DNA from 2 places in the Roseateles sp. GW835-FHT13E02 genome. Region 2 is predicted to be linked to the other one. Evidence: riboswitches for the same ligand, from Rfam matches in the RefSeq annotation. Region 2 holds a riboswitch; the other holds the start of a gene.
The links. Region 2 has a riboswitch for S-adenosylhomocysteine ahead of metH (methionine synthase). Riboswitches for the same ligand answer to the same signal wherever they lie in the genome.

Region 1 (6,822 bases), on a different contig from region 2:
TATTCATGTGATTGAAGTCCCGCCGGGCAGCGATGCTCAACAAATGCTGCTAAAGCGTTCGCCGCGTCTCCAAACCAGACAGTCCGGCAACGCCGTCGAACTATCAAAGGAGTGTAAAAGTGGCGAACGATTTTCTCTTTACTTCGGAATCGGTTTCTGAAGGTCACCCGGACAAGGTGGCTGACCAGATCTCTGACGCGATTCTCGACGCAATCTTCACCCAAGACCCCTTGTCGCGCGTGGCAGCCGAAACCCTGACCAACACGGGTCTGGTGGTGCTGGCCGGTGAAATCACCACCAACGCCCATGTGGATTACATCCAGGTGGCGCGCGACACCATCAAGCGCATTGGCTACGACAACACCGAGTACGGCATCGACTACAAGGGTTGCGCCGTGCTGGTGGCCTACGACAAGCAGTCGAACGACATCGCCCAGGGCGTGGACCGCGCCAGCGACGACCATCTGAACATCGGCGCCGGCGACCAAGGCTTGATGTTCGGCTACGCCTGCGACGAGACGCCCGAGCTGATGCCGGCACCGATCTACTACGCCCACCGTCTGGTCGAGCGCCAGGCGCAGATGCGCAAGGACGGCCGCCTGCCCTTCCTGCGCCCGGACGCCAAGAGCCAGGTGACCATGCGCTATGTGGACGGCAAGCCGCACAGCATCGACACCGTGGTGCTGTCCAGCCAGCACGCGCCCGAGATGAGCGACGGCGCCAAGATGAAGCCCGCGTTCATCGAAGCGGTGATCGAGGAGATCATCAAGCCGGTGCTGCCCAAGGAATGGCTGAAGGACACGAAGTACCTGATCAACCCGACTGGCCGTTTCGTCATCGGCGGCCCGCAAGGTGATTGCGGCCTGACCGGCCGCAAGATCATCGTCGACACCTACGGCGGCGCCTGCCCGCACGGCGGCGGCGCCTTCTCGGGCAAGGACCCGAGCAAGGTCGACCGCTCGGCCGCCTATGCCGCCCGTTATGTGGCCAAGAACATCGTCGCCGCCGGCCTGGCGCGCCAGTGCCAGATCCAGGTCGCCTACGCCATCGGCGTGGCTCGCCCGATGAATGTGACGGTCTACACCGAAGGCACCGGCGTGATCAGCGACGACAAGATCGCCGCCCTGGTCAACGAGCACTTCGACCTGCGCCCCAAGGGCATCATCCAGATGCTGGACCTGCTGCGCCCGATCTACGCCAAGACCGCCGCCTACGGCCACTTCGGCCGCGAAGAGCCCGAGTTCACGTGGGAACGGACCGATAAGGCTGCAGCACTGCGTGCTGCAGCTGGGCTGTAAGCCCACCTCGCGCCAGCGAGGCATCGGTTCGTGGGCGATGCTCATGTTGCACAGCAACGTGAGCAGAGACCAACGGACTGACAAAGCGGCGGCGCTGCGTGCAGCGGCTGGCCTTTAAGGGCCAGAAGACGCCGCAGGCGAACCCGCCGCTTTGGGGCTTTGCTCATATCGCGCAGCGATGTGAGCAAAGCCCACAAGGCTGCAGCGCTGCGTGCAGCGGCTGGGCTGTAAGCCCACCTCGCACAGCGAGGCTTGCACCAGACAGGCCCACGCACCAACAGAAAGGCCGCTCCGGCATCCCCGGAGCGGCCTTTTTTCTTGGCCTGCGCGCTTCAGCTCAAGCCGCAGAATTTCTTGAACGGCGCCAGCACCGCATCGCCGCGGAAGGGCTTGACGATCCAGCCGGTTACGCCGACATCCTTGCCGCGCGAGCGCATGGCGGGGTTGTCTTCGGTGGTGAGCATGATGATGCGCACATCCTTGTTGCCCAGCTCCTTGCGGATCTTCTCGGCCATGGTCAGGCCGTCCATATTGGGCATGTTGACATCGCTGACGATGAGCTTGATGCCGGGGTCGCTGCGCAGCTGCAGCAGGCCATCGCGCCCATCGGTGGCCACGGCGACCTGAAAGCCGTTCTGGCTCAGGTAACCGGCCACGATTTCGCGCATGGTGTTGGAGTCGTCAACCACCAGAACATTCGCCATCTTGTTTCCTCCTCGCGCCAACCTCGAGGGTCACGCTGGGCTTGATTGATTGATTGATTGATTGAGTATGTAAAAGATTGGGCAAGAGCTTTGGCCGCGCTCAACGCTCAAAAGAGTTCCAGCTCGCCGGTGGGGCCGACCTCGGGCGCCTCGGCGTCGAACTCGGCGAACTCATCGGGCGACCAGTGCAGATTGAAGATGAAGCGCTGCACGATCATCAGCGGCGGCAGGCCCGGCCGGAAGGGATCGGAGAGCTGGTAGCGGATGCACAGCTGTGGGTCCTGCGAGCCAAAGGAGATGTATTTGTGCTCGTGGTTGATGACGATGGGCACCTGGGTCTGCTGGTTGGCAAAGGCCTTGGGCGGGATGTAGCGATTCTTGAACGCACCCCAGATCAGGTTGGTGGTCTCGCCCAGCATGTGGTTGAGCTCGCGGAAATTCAGGTCGCCACCGATGCCGGCGTAGCTGAAGCCCTGGATCAGGCCCTGGCGCAGCGCGCTTTCCTCGGTCTGCAGCATCATGTAACCGCGGCACCAGGTGCTCTCGATGGCGATCAGGGTGGAGACCTCGCCGTGGATGATGCGGTCGTGCACCACATAGGGCGACTCGGACACCACCAGGGCATTGGGGAACATGGCGGCCAGGGCCGAGCGGGTCAGCTCGACGATGCCGTAGACCAGGCGCGTCGGGTAGCGCAGGCTGAAGATCGAGTACTCGACCGCGGCCTTGAGGTGGTCCAGGTCGCCGGTGTTCCAGCGGTGGCGCACCACTTTTTCTTCCTCGGGCGTGAGCGGCCGGTCGGTGGTGCGGCGCAAAAAGATGGGCAGCTCGGGCCGCAGCTTGTGGATGGCGCGCGCCAGGTGCAGACCGTCCTCGCCCTCGCAAGGCAGGTCTTCTGCCAGCAGCACCCCGCCGAGGTCCTTGTTCTGGGCCAGGGTGGCCAAGGCATCGGCTGACGAGCGGGGAAAGGCCATCAGGCCCACGGACTGGCAAAACTCGGTCAGCACCTGGTACTGCGCGGCGTCATGCTCCAGCAGCAGTACCTTGGCTTCAAGTTGGGTGGTTTCGGTCATGATGCGTCCACGGAAAAGCCATCCTGGCCTGCACGCAGGCCGACACCGCCCAGTGGCCCGGGCGTTCTCGGTTTTCGGCAGCCGGCGGCAAAGGTTGAGGGCAATTGCAGGCCGGGGATCGCACAGCAGCCCAGGTTTCACCTGACGCCCCCGCCTCGGGCGGCGGCCACAATGCCGGCATGCCTGCTGTACCCTCGTCCCGTTCGACCCCATTCACCCCGCCGGCGCAGCTCAGCGCCACGCAGCTGGCCCTGCTGGCCGGGCTCAATCTCGCCGTGCTGGCCTGGAGCCGCCTGGGTGCCTTCGATGCCGCCACCTGGTGGATGGAGGTGGCGCCGGTGCTGCTGGTCTGGCCGCTGCTGCTGGCCACGCAGCGGCGCTTCCCGCTCACGCCCTTGCTGCTGGGCCTGATCTTTGTCCACGCCCTGATCCTGATCGCTGGCGGCCACTACAGCTACGCCCGCGTGCCCCTGGGTGACTGGCTGCGCGAGATGTTGGCCCTGGGCCGCAATCCCTACGACGGCCTCGGCCATCTGGCGCAAGGCTTCATCCCCGCCATCGCAGCACGCGAGCTGCTGCTGCGCAAGACCGGGCTGCAGCGCGGCGGCTGGCTGTTCACCGTGGTGACGGCCTGCTGCCTGGCCATCAGCGCCATCTACGAACTGATCGAATGGGGCGCCGCGGTGGCCCTGGGTCAGGGCGCCGATGAATTCCTGGGCGCCCAGGGCGACCCCTGGGACACGCAGAAAGACATGACCCTGGCCTGGCTGGGCGCCATGCTGGCCCAGCTGCTGCTGGCGCGCGCCCATGACCGCGCGCTGGAGCGCCTCGCGCAGAACTGACACCAAAGCCCATGCCCGCCGCCGCCCTCACCCTGACCCTGCCCGATCTGCGCCGCTACGCCGTGGCGCGCAGCCTATTCAAGCCCACCAGCCTGCCCCAGGCCATCCAGCGCCTGGGCTTTGTCCAGGCCGACCCGATCCGCGCCCCGGCGCGGGCGCAAGACCTGACCCTGAGGCACCGCGTCAAGGACTACCGCGCCGGCGATCTGGAGCGCCGCTACACCCGGTTGGCGGTGGAAGAGGATTGCCTGGTCAACTACGGCTTCCTGCCGCGCGAGCACCTCAAGCTCATGCATCCGCGCAGCGCCAAGCGCGCCTGGGACGCCAAGACGCGCGCTCAGGCCGAGGCCATCCAGGCCTTTGTGCAAGCGAAGGGGCCCTGCCACCCGCGCGAGATCCAGCAGCATTTCAATCTGGGCTCCACCCGCAATGCCTGGGGCGGCAGCAGCAATGCCACCACCCATTTGCTGGACGGCATGCATTACCGCGGCCTGCTGCGCGTGCAGCAGCGTGAGCAAGGCCAGCGCATCTACAGCGCCGTGGCCCACACGCCCGATCCGCGCACACCGCACGAGAAAGCCCAGGCCTTGCTGGATCTGGTGCTGGCCAAGTACGCGCCCCTGCCTTCGCGCAGCCTCGGCCATTTGTGCAGCCTGCTCGGCTATGGCGCGCCACACCTGCGCGGCGAGCTACGCCAGGTGCTGGCCCAGGCGCGCAAGACCTGGCCCCAAGCCCAGGTCGAAGGCCAGACCTGGTTCTGGCCCGAGGGCGAGAACCCCGGCTCCAAGCGCTGGAAGCTGGACGAAGCGGTGCGCCTGCTGGCCCCCTTCGACCCCGTGGTCTGGGACCGCCTGCGCTTTGAACAATTCTGGGGCTGGGCCTACCGTTTCGAGGCCTACACGCCCGCGCCCAAGCGCAAGCTGGGCTACTACGCCCTGCCCCTGCTCTGGCGCGGCGAGGTGATCGGCTGGGGCAATGTCAGCAGCGCCGAGGGGCGCTTGCAGGCACAGCTGGGCTATGTGGCCGGCAGGGCGCCCCGCGAGCCCGGCTTCAGCGCCGCGCTGGACGAAGAACTGGCCGCCATGGCCCGCTTCCTGGGTGTGGATGCCCCCTGAGTCCTGAGCTCGGGCCGGGATTGGCGGGAAAACCCGGCCTGTTCCAAGCGCGAAAGTGGCGCTTGCGACTAGAATTCGTCCGTTCCGAGGAGCGTTGCAACCTGCCGGTCTGGCTTCAGACCCCCAGGCCAGGCTCGGAAAAATTTGCACAGCGGCCTCGTCATCCCCTCGGCCCTGTTCATTGGCAACCGCGCTCACCCGCTGACGTCCTTGCGTGGGTGAACGGTTGCATGCATCAAACCAGGGTTCGGAGCACCGAACCGGTTTTTTTCGTCCTCCCCCTCCTCCAGGCAATGAATGCAGCGGCTTCATATTTCGCATGAAGGAGCTGATCCATGACCGCCCAAACCACCACCTCGCTGGCCGCTGACCAGTACCACATTGCCGACCTGTCCCTGGCCGCCTGGGGTCGCAAGGAACTGACGATTGCCGAGAGCGAAATGCCGGCGCTGATGGCCATTCGCAAGGAATACGCCGCCACCCAGCCGCTCAAGGGCGCCCGCATCACCGGCTCGCTGCACATGACCATCCAGACCGGCGTGCTGGTCGAAACCCTGCAAGCGCTGGGTGCCGAAGTGCGCTGGGCCTCGTGCAATATCTTCTCGACCCAGGACCACGCCGCCGCCGCCCTGGTGGCCCGTGGCACGCCGGTGTTCGCCTACAAGGGCGAGACCCTGGAAGACTACTGGGACTACACGCACCGCATTTTTGAGTTCGCCGGCAAGGGCGAGCCAGGCGAAGGCCCGAACATGATCCTGGACGACGGCGGCGATGCCACGCTGCTGATGCACCTGGGTCAGAAGGCCGAGAAGGACCTGTCGGTGCTGGACAAGCCGGGCAGCGAAGAAGAGCGCATCCTGTTCGCCGCCATCAAGGCCAAGATCGCTCAAGACCCGACTTGGTACACCCGCAAGAGCGCCGAGATCATCGGCGTGACCGAAGAGACCACCACCGGCGTGCTACGCCTGAACGAAATGGCGGCCAAGGGCAGCCTGCTGTTCCGCGCCATCAACGTCAATGACTCGGTGACCAAGAGCAAGTTCGACAACCTCTACGGCTGCCGCGAATCGCTGGTGGACGCCATCAAGCGCGCCACCGACGTGATGGTGGCCGGCAAGATCGCCGTGGTGGCAGGCTACGGTGACGTGGGCAAGGGCTCGGCCCAGGCCCTGCGCGCCCTGTCGGCGCAAGTCTGGGTGACCGAGATCGACCCGATCTGCGCCCTGCAAGCCGCCATGGAAGGCTACCGCGTGGTGACCATGGAATACGCGGCCGACAAGGCCGATATCTTCGTCAGCGCCACCGGCAACAAGAACGTGATCCGCTACGAGCACATGGCCGCGATGAAGAACAACGCCATCGTCTGCAATATCGGTCACTTCGACAACGAGATCGATGTCGCCTCGCTGTCCAAGTGTGGCTGGGACGAGATCAAGCCGCAGGTCGACCACGTCATCTTCCCCGATGGCAAGCGCATCATCCTGCTGGCCAAGGGCCGTCTGGTGAACCTGGGCTGCGGCACGGGTCACCCGAGCTATGTGATGTCGTCCAGCTTCGCCAACCAGACCATCGCCCAGATCGAGCTGTTCGCCCACAAGGACGCCTACGACATCGGCAAGGTCTATGTGCTGCCCAAGCATCTGGACGAGAAGGTGGCCCGCCTGCAGCTGACCACGCTGAATGCGCAGCTGAGCGAATTGAGCGATGAGCAGGCGGCGTACATCGGGGTGCCGAAGACCGGCCCCTTCAAGCCCAACACCTACCGCTATTGATCGGAGGAGGGCTACTGC
Region 2 (6,822 bases):
CATCTCGGTGGCTGATGACTTCACCGTGGCCGCTGGCACCGTGTGGAATGTGCAAAGCCTGGACTTCTTCGGCTACCAAACCGGAGCCAGCGGCTTCACCTTCACGGGCGCCACCTGGAGCATTGTTTCGGGTGATGTGAACAACGGCACCGTCGTCGCCTCGGGTTCGGGCGCCGTGACCAACGGTGGTCTGCAAGGCTATCGTGTCCTCGAAAGCACGCTGACCAACACCCAGCGTGGCATCTACAAGGCCAATGCCGATGTCAGCGACTTCCAACTGGCGGCTGGCACCTACTGGCTGCGCTGGAGCCTGACCGGCTCCCTGGCTTCGGGCCCTTGGCAGCCGCCGACGTCCGACGCGCGCGAAGGCAATGCCGCACAGGCGCTGTCCGGCGCGCCCTTCGCCACCCTGACCGAAGCCGGTTCGGGCCTGACGGTGGAGCTGCCCTTCGGCGTCAACGGCACCATCGCCGCCGCCGTGCCGGAACCGTCCACCTATTTGCTGATGCTGGCCGGTGGCCTGGCTGTGGCCGGTGTGGCACGTCGCCGCCGCCAAGCTCAGTGAGTTGAGCCGCGCCTGGCGCGGGAATGAGATGAGAAAAGGCCTGCGCCGCAGGCCTTTTTTTCGTCCGGCTGGCGCAGGCGCTGACCGTGCTTCAGCCTGGCACAGTCGGGTTTCCTACAATGCCGCCATGAACACGCCCACCTCCACTGCCAGCACCTACACCCGCGGCTGCCGCTTGGCCGAGATCATGCAGACCCGCATCGCCATCCTCGATGGCGCCATGGGCACCATGATTCAGCGCTACAAGCTGACGGAGGCGGATTTCCGTGGCAGCCGCTTTGCCGAGCATCCGACCGATCTCAAGGGCAACAACGACCTGCTGGTGCTGACGCGCCCCGATGTCATCAGCCAGATCCACGAGCAATACCTGGCCGCCGGCTCCGACATCATCGAGACCAACACCTTCGGCACCACCACCGTGGCGCAGGAGGACTACGGCCTGCAAGCCCATGCCTACGAGATGAATGTGGCGGCGGCGCGCCTGGCCCGCGCGGCCTGCGACAAATTCAGCTCGGCCGACAAGCCGCGTTTCGCCGCCGGCGCCCTGGGCCCGACTCCGCGCACCGCCAGCATCAGCCCCGATGTCAACGACCCCGGCGCCCGCAACATCGATTTCGACACCTTGCGCGCTGCCTATTACGAGCAGGCCAAGGGCTTGCTGGAAGGCGGGGTCGATCTCTTCCTGGTGGAAACCATCTTCGACACCCTCAATGCCAAGGCCGCCATCTTTGCCCTGGACGAGCTGATGGAAGACACGGGCGAGCGCCTGCCCATCATCATCTCGGGCACGGTGACCGACGCCTCGGGTCGCATCCTCTCGGGTCAGACCGTGACTGCCTTCTGGCATTCGGTGCGCCACGCCAAGCCCCTGGCCATCGGCCTGAATTGCGCGCTGGGCGCGACCCTGATGCGCCCCTACATCGAAGAGCTGGCCAAGGCGGCGGGCCCGGTGGCTGTCAGCTGCTACCCCAATGCCGGCCTGCCCAACCCGATGAGTGACACCGGCTTCGACGAGACGCCCGATGTCACCGGCCGCTTGATGAGCGAGTTCGCGCGCAGCGGTTTCCTGAACATCGCCGGTGGCTGCTGCGGCACCACGCCCGATCACATTGCTGCGATCGCCAAGGGCGTGTCGGCCTACCAGCCGCGGCCCTGCGGCTCCAAGTTCTTCACCGAACTGACGGACCAGGCGGCCTGAGCCCAGGCCGCCCGCTTCAGCCCGCGCCTGCGAGCTTGAGCAGGCGCTCGATATTGATGTGCAGCTTGAGCTCCTGAGGCGCCAGGCTGGCGCTGATCGCCTGCGTGGCCAGGCGCGTGTCGCGCGGCACCGGTTCGCTCAAGGGGCTGCCGCTCTTGCCCAGCAGGGCGGCCACCAGGGGCTCGGTCGCGCTGTGGCCGCGTTTGAAGACGATGCCCACCTCGCCATTGGCCAGGCGCACCAGGCTGCCCGGCGGGTAGAGGCCGGTGGTCTTGATCAGGGCGGCGCCGGCTTCGTCGGGCTGCTTGAGTTCATCGAGGTAGACCGCCCGCGCCGCCGAAGCGCCGGCCATGGCCGCGCGTGAGCGCCGCGGGCTCAGGCGGGCGCCGAAGATGTCGATGCGGCGCAGCAGGCGTGCCAGCTGCTCGGCCGGAGCGCGCCCGGCCAAGGCACCGGGGCCGGCGTCGTGATGCAGGCAGACGGTTTGCAGCCACAACTCGGACCTGACCCCGAGGCTGGTCAACAAGGCCGCGCTGTGGTCGCCGTGCGAGACCAGCTCCTGCTGCTGGGCCGGGCTCGGTTGGCCGGTCTGGGCCGCCAGGCGGTCTTGCTGGTTGGTGATGCTGAGGTTCATGCTCAGGGCCGCCTGGGTCAGGGCCAGGCGCCAATCGTCCGGCCAGCCCAGCTGGCGGGCGCAGAGCTCGGCCAGGGCCAGGCAGAGCAGGGCGTGGCGGTCGCTGTAGCTTTGGAAGTTCTGGCTGGTCTCGAAGATCAACAGCATCAGCACCGCATCGGGCTTGGCCAGCAGGCGGCGCAAGGCCTCGTTGTGCAGCTGCTGGAAGCGTGGCTTGAAATCCTCGACCCGCGGCTCGCGCAGCAGGCTGTGGGCATGCATTTGCAGATCGGCCCAGGCGGCCTGTTCGCCCAGCTCGACCTTCTGGGCCTTCTCCTGGCGGAAGTCAGCCTGCACCTTGACGATGTCGGCCAGCACCGCGCCCTGGTGCATCAAGGTGTCCATCTTGTGCGCCAAAGCACGCTGGTACTCCTTGGTTTCATGGGCCTGGACCCAGGCGCCGCGGGCGATCAGGGCCTGCACCTGGGGCGTGTTGGGCAGGGGCTGGCCGGCGGCGAACAGCAAATGGCCCTCGGCATCGCGCAGGGCGAAGCTGAGGACCTGGCCGACACGCAGGCTGTGGGGTGGGAGCTGGATCAGTTCCAAGATGGCGGGGTGGGGTTCACAAGGAGTTGTCGGCTTTCTGGCCGCATTGCTTGAGTTCGCGGCGGGCGGGGTGCGTAAAATGCGCGGGTCCGAGGAGCGTTGCGACGGTTGCCCGCCTGATGTCTGGAATGTCAGCGAGTGTGCCGCCAGGCTCGGACAGGTGCAGCCCCGGCTTTCCCGGGGCCCGTCACCCGGCAACGACGCTCACCGATGATTCCTCTGTGTTTTCTTGTTGGAGCACGTGCGGGGCTGCGGTGAGTGACGCGGCCCTGCCTTTGCGCTGAAGGCCGCTGCCATGACCACCACCTCTCCCACCGCCGCTGCTGCTGCTGCTGTTGCTGACGCACCTGCTGTCCCGCCCATGAAGCTCTCGGGCCTGGAGCCCGTGCAGATCGGCGAAGGATCGCTGTTCGTCAACGTGGGCGAGCGCACCAATGTGACCGGCTCCAAGGCCTTTGCGCGCATGATCCTCAACGGCCAGTTCGAGCAGGCCCTGGCCGTGGCGCGACAGCAGGTCGAGAACGGCGCCCAGGTCATCGACGTGAACATGGACGAGGCCATGCTGGACAGCCAGGCGGCCATGGTGCGCTTTCTGAACCTGATCGCCGGCGAGCCCGAGATCGCCCGCGTGCCCATCATGATCGACAGCTCCAAGTGGAGCGTGATCGAGGCCGGCCTCAAGTGCATCCAGGGCAAGGGCATCGTCAACTCCATTTCGATGAAGGAAGGCGAGGCCGAATTCCGCCGCCAGGCCAAGTTGGTGCGCCGCTACGGCGCCGCGGCCGTGGTGATGGCCTTTGACGAGCAGGGCCAGGCCGACACCTTCGCCCGCAAGATCGAGATCTGCGAGCGCGCTTACAAGATTCTGGTGAACGAGGTCGGTTTCCCGCCCGAGGACATCATCTTTGACCCGAATATCTTTGCCATCGCCACCGGCATCGAAGAGCACAACAACTACGCGGTCGACTTCATCGAAGCCACGCGCTGGATCAAGCAGAACCTGCCCGGCGCCAAGGTCTCGGGCGGCGTGTCGAATGTGTCCTTCAGCTTCCGCGGCAACGACCCGGTGCGCGAGGCCATTCACACGGTCTTTCTGTACCACGCCATCCAGGCAGGCCTGGACATGGGCATCGTCAACGCCGGCATGGTGGGTGTGTACGACGACCTCGACGCCGAGCTGCGCGAGCGCGTGGAGGATGTGGTGCTGAACCGCCGCCCCGATTCCGGCGAGCGCCTGATCGAAGTGGCCGAGCGCGCCAAGGGCATGGCCATCGACGACACGGCCCGGCTGGCCTGGCGCGCCGGTGATGTGAACCAGCGCCTCAGCCATGCCCTGGTGCATGGCATCACGGATTTCATCGACGCCGACACCGAAGAAGCCTGGCAAGCCATTCAGGCCAGCGGCGGCCGGCCCCTGCATGTGATCGAAGGCCCGCTGATGGCCGGCATGAATGTGGTCGGTGATCTCTTCGGCGCCGGCAAGATGTTCCTGCCCCAGGTGGTCAAGTCGGCCCGCGTGATGAAGCAGGCGGTGGCCCATTTGCTGCCTTACATCGAGGCCGAGAAGAAGGCCTTGATCGATGCCGGTGGCGAGGCCAAGCCCAAGGGCAAGATCGTCATCGCCACTGTCAAGGGCGATGTGCACGACATCGGCAAGAACATCGTCACCGTGGTCCTGCAGTGCAACAACTTCGAGGTGGTGAACATGGGCGTGATGGTGCCCTGCCAGGACATCCTGGCCCGCGCCAAGGAAGAGGGCGCCGACATCATCGGCCTGTCCGGCCTGATCACGCCCAGCCTGGAGGAAATGCAGCATGTGGCCGCCGAGATGCAGCGCGACGAGCATTTCCGCTCGCGCGGCACGCCGCTGCTGATCGGCGGTGCCACCTGCAGCCGCGTGCACACCGCGGTCAAGATCTCGCCGCATTACGAAGGCCCGGTGGTCTATGTGCCCGATGCCTCGCGCAGCGTCGGTGTCTGCAGCGATCTGCTCTCGGACGAGCGCGCCGCCAAATTCATCGCCGATCTGCGCAGCGATTACGAACAGGTGCGCCATCTGCATGCCAACAAAAAGCAGACGCCCATGGTCAGCCTGGCCGAGGCGCGCGCCAACAAGCATGCCGTGGACTGGGCGAGTTATCGGCCGCCGGTGCCCCAGTTCATCGGCCGCCGCGTGATCCGCAACTACGACCTGGCCGATCTGGCCGAAGCCATCGACTGGGGCCCGTTCTTCCAGACCTGGGATCTGGCCGGCCCCTTCCCGGCCATCCTCAAGGACGAAATCGTCGGCAGCGAGGCGCAGCGCGTCTTCAGCGATGGCAAGCGCATGCTGGAGCGCCTGATCAAGGGCCGCTGGCTGCAGGCCAATGGCGTGTTCGGCCTCTATCCCGCCGCCCAGGTCAACGACGACGACATCGAGATCTACAGCGATGAAAGCCGCAGCGAGGTGCTGATGACCTGGCATGGCCTGCGCATGCAGAGCGAGCGGCCGGTGGTGGACGGCATCAAACGCCCGAACCGCTGCCTGTCCGATTTCATCGCGCCCAAGGGCGTAGTGCCCGATTACATCGGCTTGTTCGCGGTGACCGCCGGCCTGGGCGTGGAGAAGAAAGAAGCCCAGTTCCTGGCCGACCACGACGACTACTCCGCCATCATGTTCAAGGCCCTGGCCGACCGCCTGGCCGAGGCCTTTGCCGAGCGCCTGCACCAGCGTGTGCGCACCGAGTTTTGGGGCTATACCGCCGATGAGGCGCTGAGCAATGAGGCGCTGATTCAGGAGCAGTACCGCGGCATTCGCCCGGCGCCGGGCTATCCGGCCTGCCCCGACCATCTGGTCAAGCGCGCGTTGTTCCAGACCCTGACGCCGGAAGAGATCGGCATGGGCCTGACCGACAGCATGGCCATGACGCCGGCCGCCAGCGTCTCGGGCTTCTACTTCGCCCACCCGGACGCGGCCTACTTCAATGTCGGCCGCATCGGCGAAGACCAGGTGGCCGATTGGGCGCAGCGCATGGCTTTGAGCAAAGAAGCGGCCGAGCGGGCCCTGGCGCCCCTGCTCTGATGACAGCAGCGGGCCGAGCGCAGAGCAGCTGCCAACGCCCGCTTACATCTTGAGCGCATCGTTCACGGACAGGGAGCGATGCGCGTGGCATTCTCAACGCATGCCCGCCGCACCTGTTTGTTTGCTTGCTTCCTTTCCTGGCGGGCGCGGAGTGATGTTGCAATGAAAGCCCCTGTTTCTTTTTCTGCCAGTCAAATTGTCGCCAGCGTTCTCGGCGCGGGCGTGTTGCTCGGTGGTGCCTATGCCGTCGGTCGCGCCCAGTCGCCAGAGGCACCGGCGCCACAAACGGCCGCTGCTGAGCCGGCCCCGCTGAAAGCGCAGCTGGCCTCGGAGAAAGCCACATCGTCCCGGGCTGAAAGCAAGGCCGTGGACGAGCCCAAGCCGGCGAAGCTGGAGGCCGCAGCCCTGTGCGCCGATTGCGCCCGCGTGCTGGCCGTGCATGAAGAGACGCGCGAAGGCAAGGCCAGCGGCCTGGGTGCTGTCGGCGGCGCCGTGATCGGCGGCCTGCTGGGCAACCAGATCGGCGGCGGCACCGGCAAGAAGATCGCCACCGTCGGTGGGGCGGTCGCCGGCGGCATGGCCGGCAACGAGATCGAGAAGCGCCAGAAGTCGCACCGGGTCTGGGTGGTGCGCGTCAAGCTCGACGATGGCCGTGTGCAGAGCTTTGTGCGCGAGAACGATCCGCAGTTTCAGGTCGGCGATGTGCTGCGGGTCCGCAACGGCCAGTGGCAGCGGCAGCCCTGAAATCAGGCAGCAAGGGTCGCTGCGGATTCAAGCCT

Region 1: linked by a shared signal. The riboswitch ahead of ahcY (adenosylhomocysteinase) and the one ahead of metH (methionine synthase) in region 2 are both predicted to bind S-adenosylhomocysteine.

What each region holds. Positions count from the first base shown of each region.
Region 1 is NZ_JBXAGJ010000005.1:160,217-167,038, reverse strand. Features, by position in the region: gene metK (methionine adenosyltransferase) at 120-1,298, shown strand; gene AC1Q6P_RS06880 (response regulator) at 1,631-2,002, opposite strand; gene AC1Q6P_RS06875 (chemotaxis protein CheX) at 2,110-3,075, opposite strand; gene AC1Q6P_RS06870 (DUF2238 domain-containing protein) at 3,255-3,917, shown strand; gene AC1Q6P_RS06865 (DNA glycosylase AlkZ-like family protein) at 3,929-5,032, shown strand; S-adenosyl-L-homocysteine riboswitch at 5,113-5,235, shown strand; gene ahcY (adenosylhomocysteinase) at 5,368-6,804, shown strand.
Region 2 is NZ_JBXAGJ010000024.1:78,022-84,843, forward strand. Features, by position in the region: gene AC1Q6P_RS20510 (PEP-CTERM sorting domain-containing protein) at 1-565, shown strand, start outside; gene AC1Q6P_RS20515 (homocysteine S-methyltransferase family protein) at 693-1,763, shown strand; gene AC1Q6P_RS20520 (HD-GYP domain-containing protein) at 1,780-2,982, opposite strand; S-adenosyl-L-homocysteine riboswitch at 3,068-3,195, shown strand; gene metH (methionine synthase) at 3,278-6,043, shown strand; gene AC1Q6P_RS20530 (glycine zipper 2TM domain-containing protein) at 6,410-6,787, shown strand; gene AC1Q6P_RS20535 (sensor histidine kinase) at 6,815-6,822, opposite strand, start outside.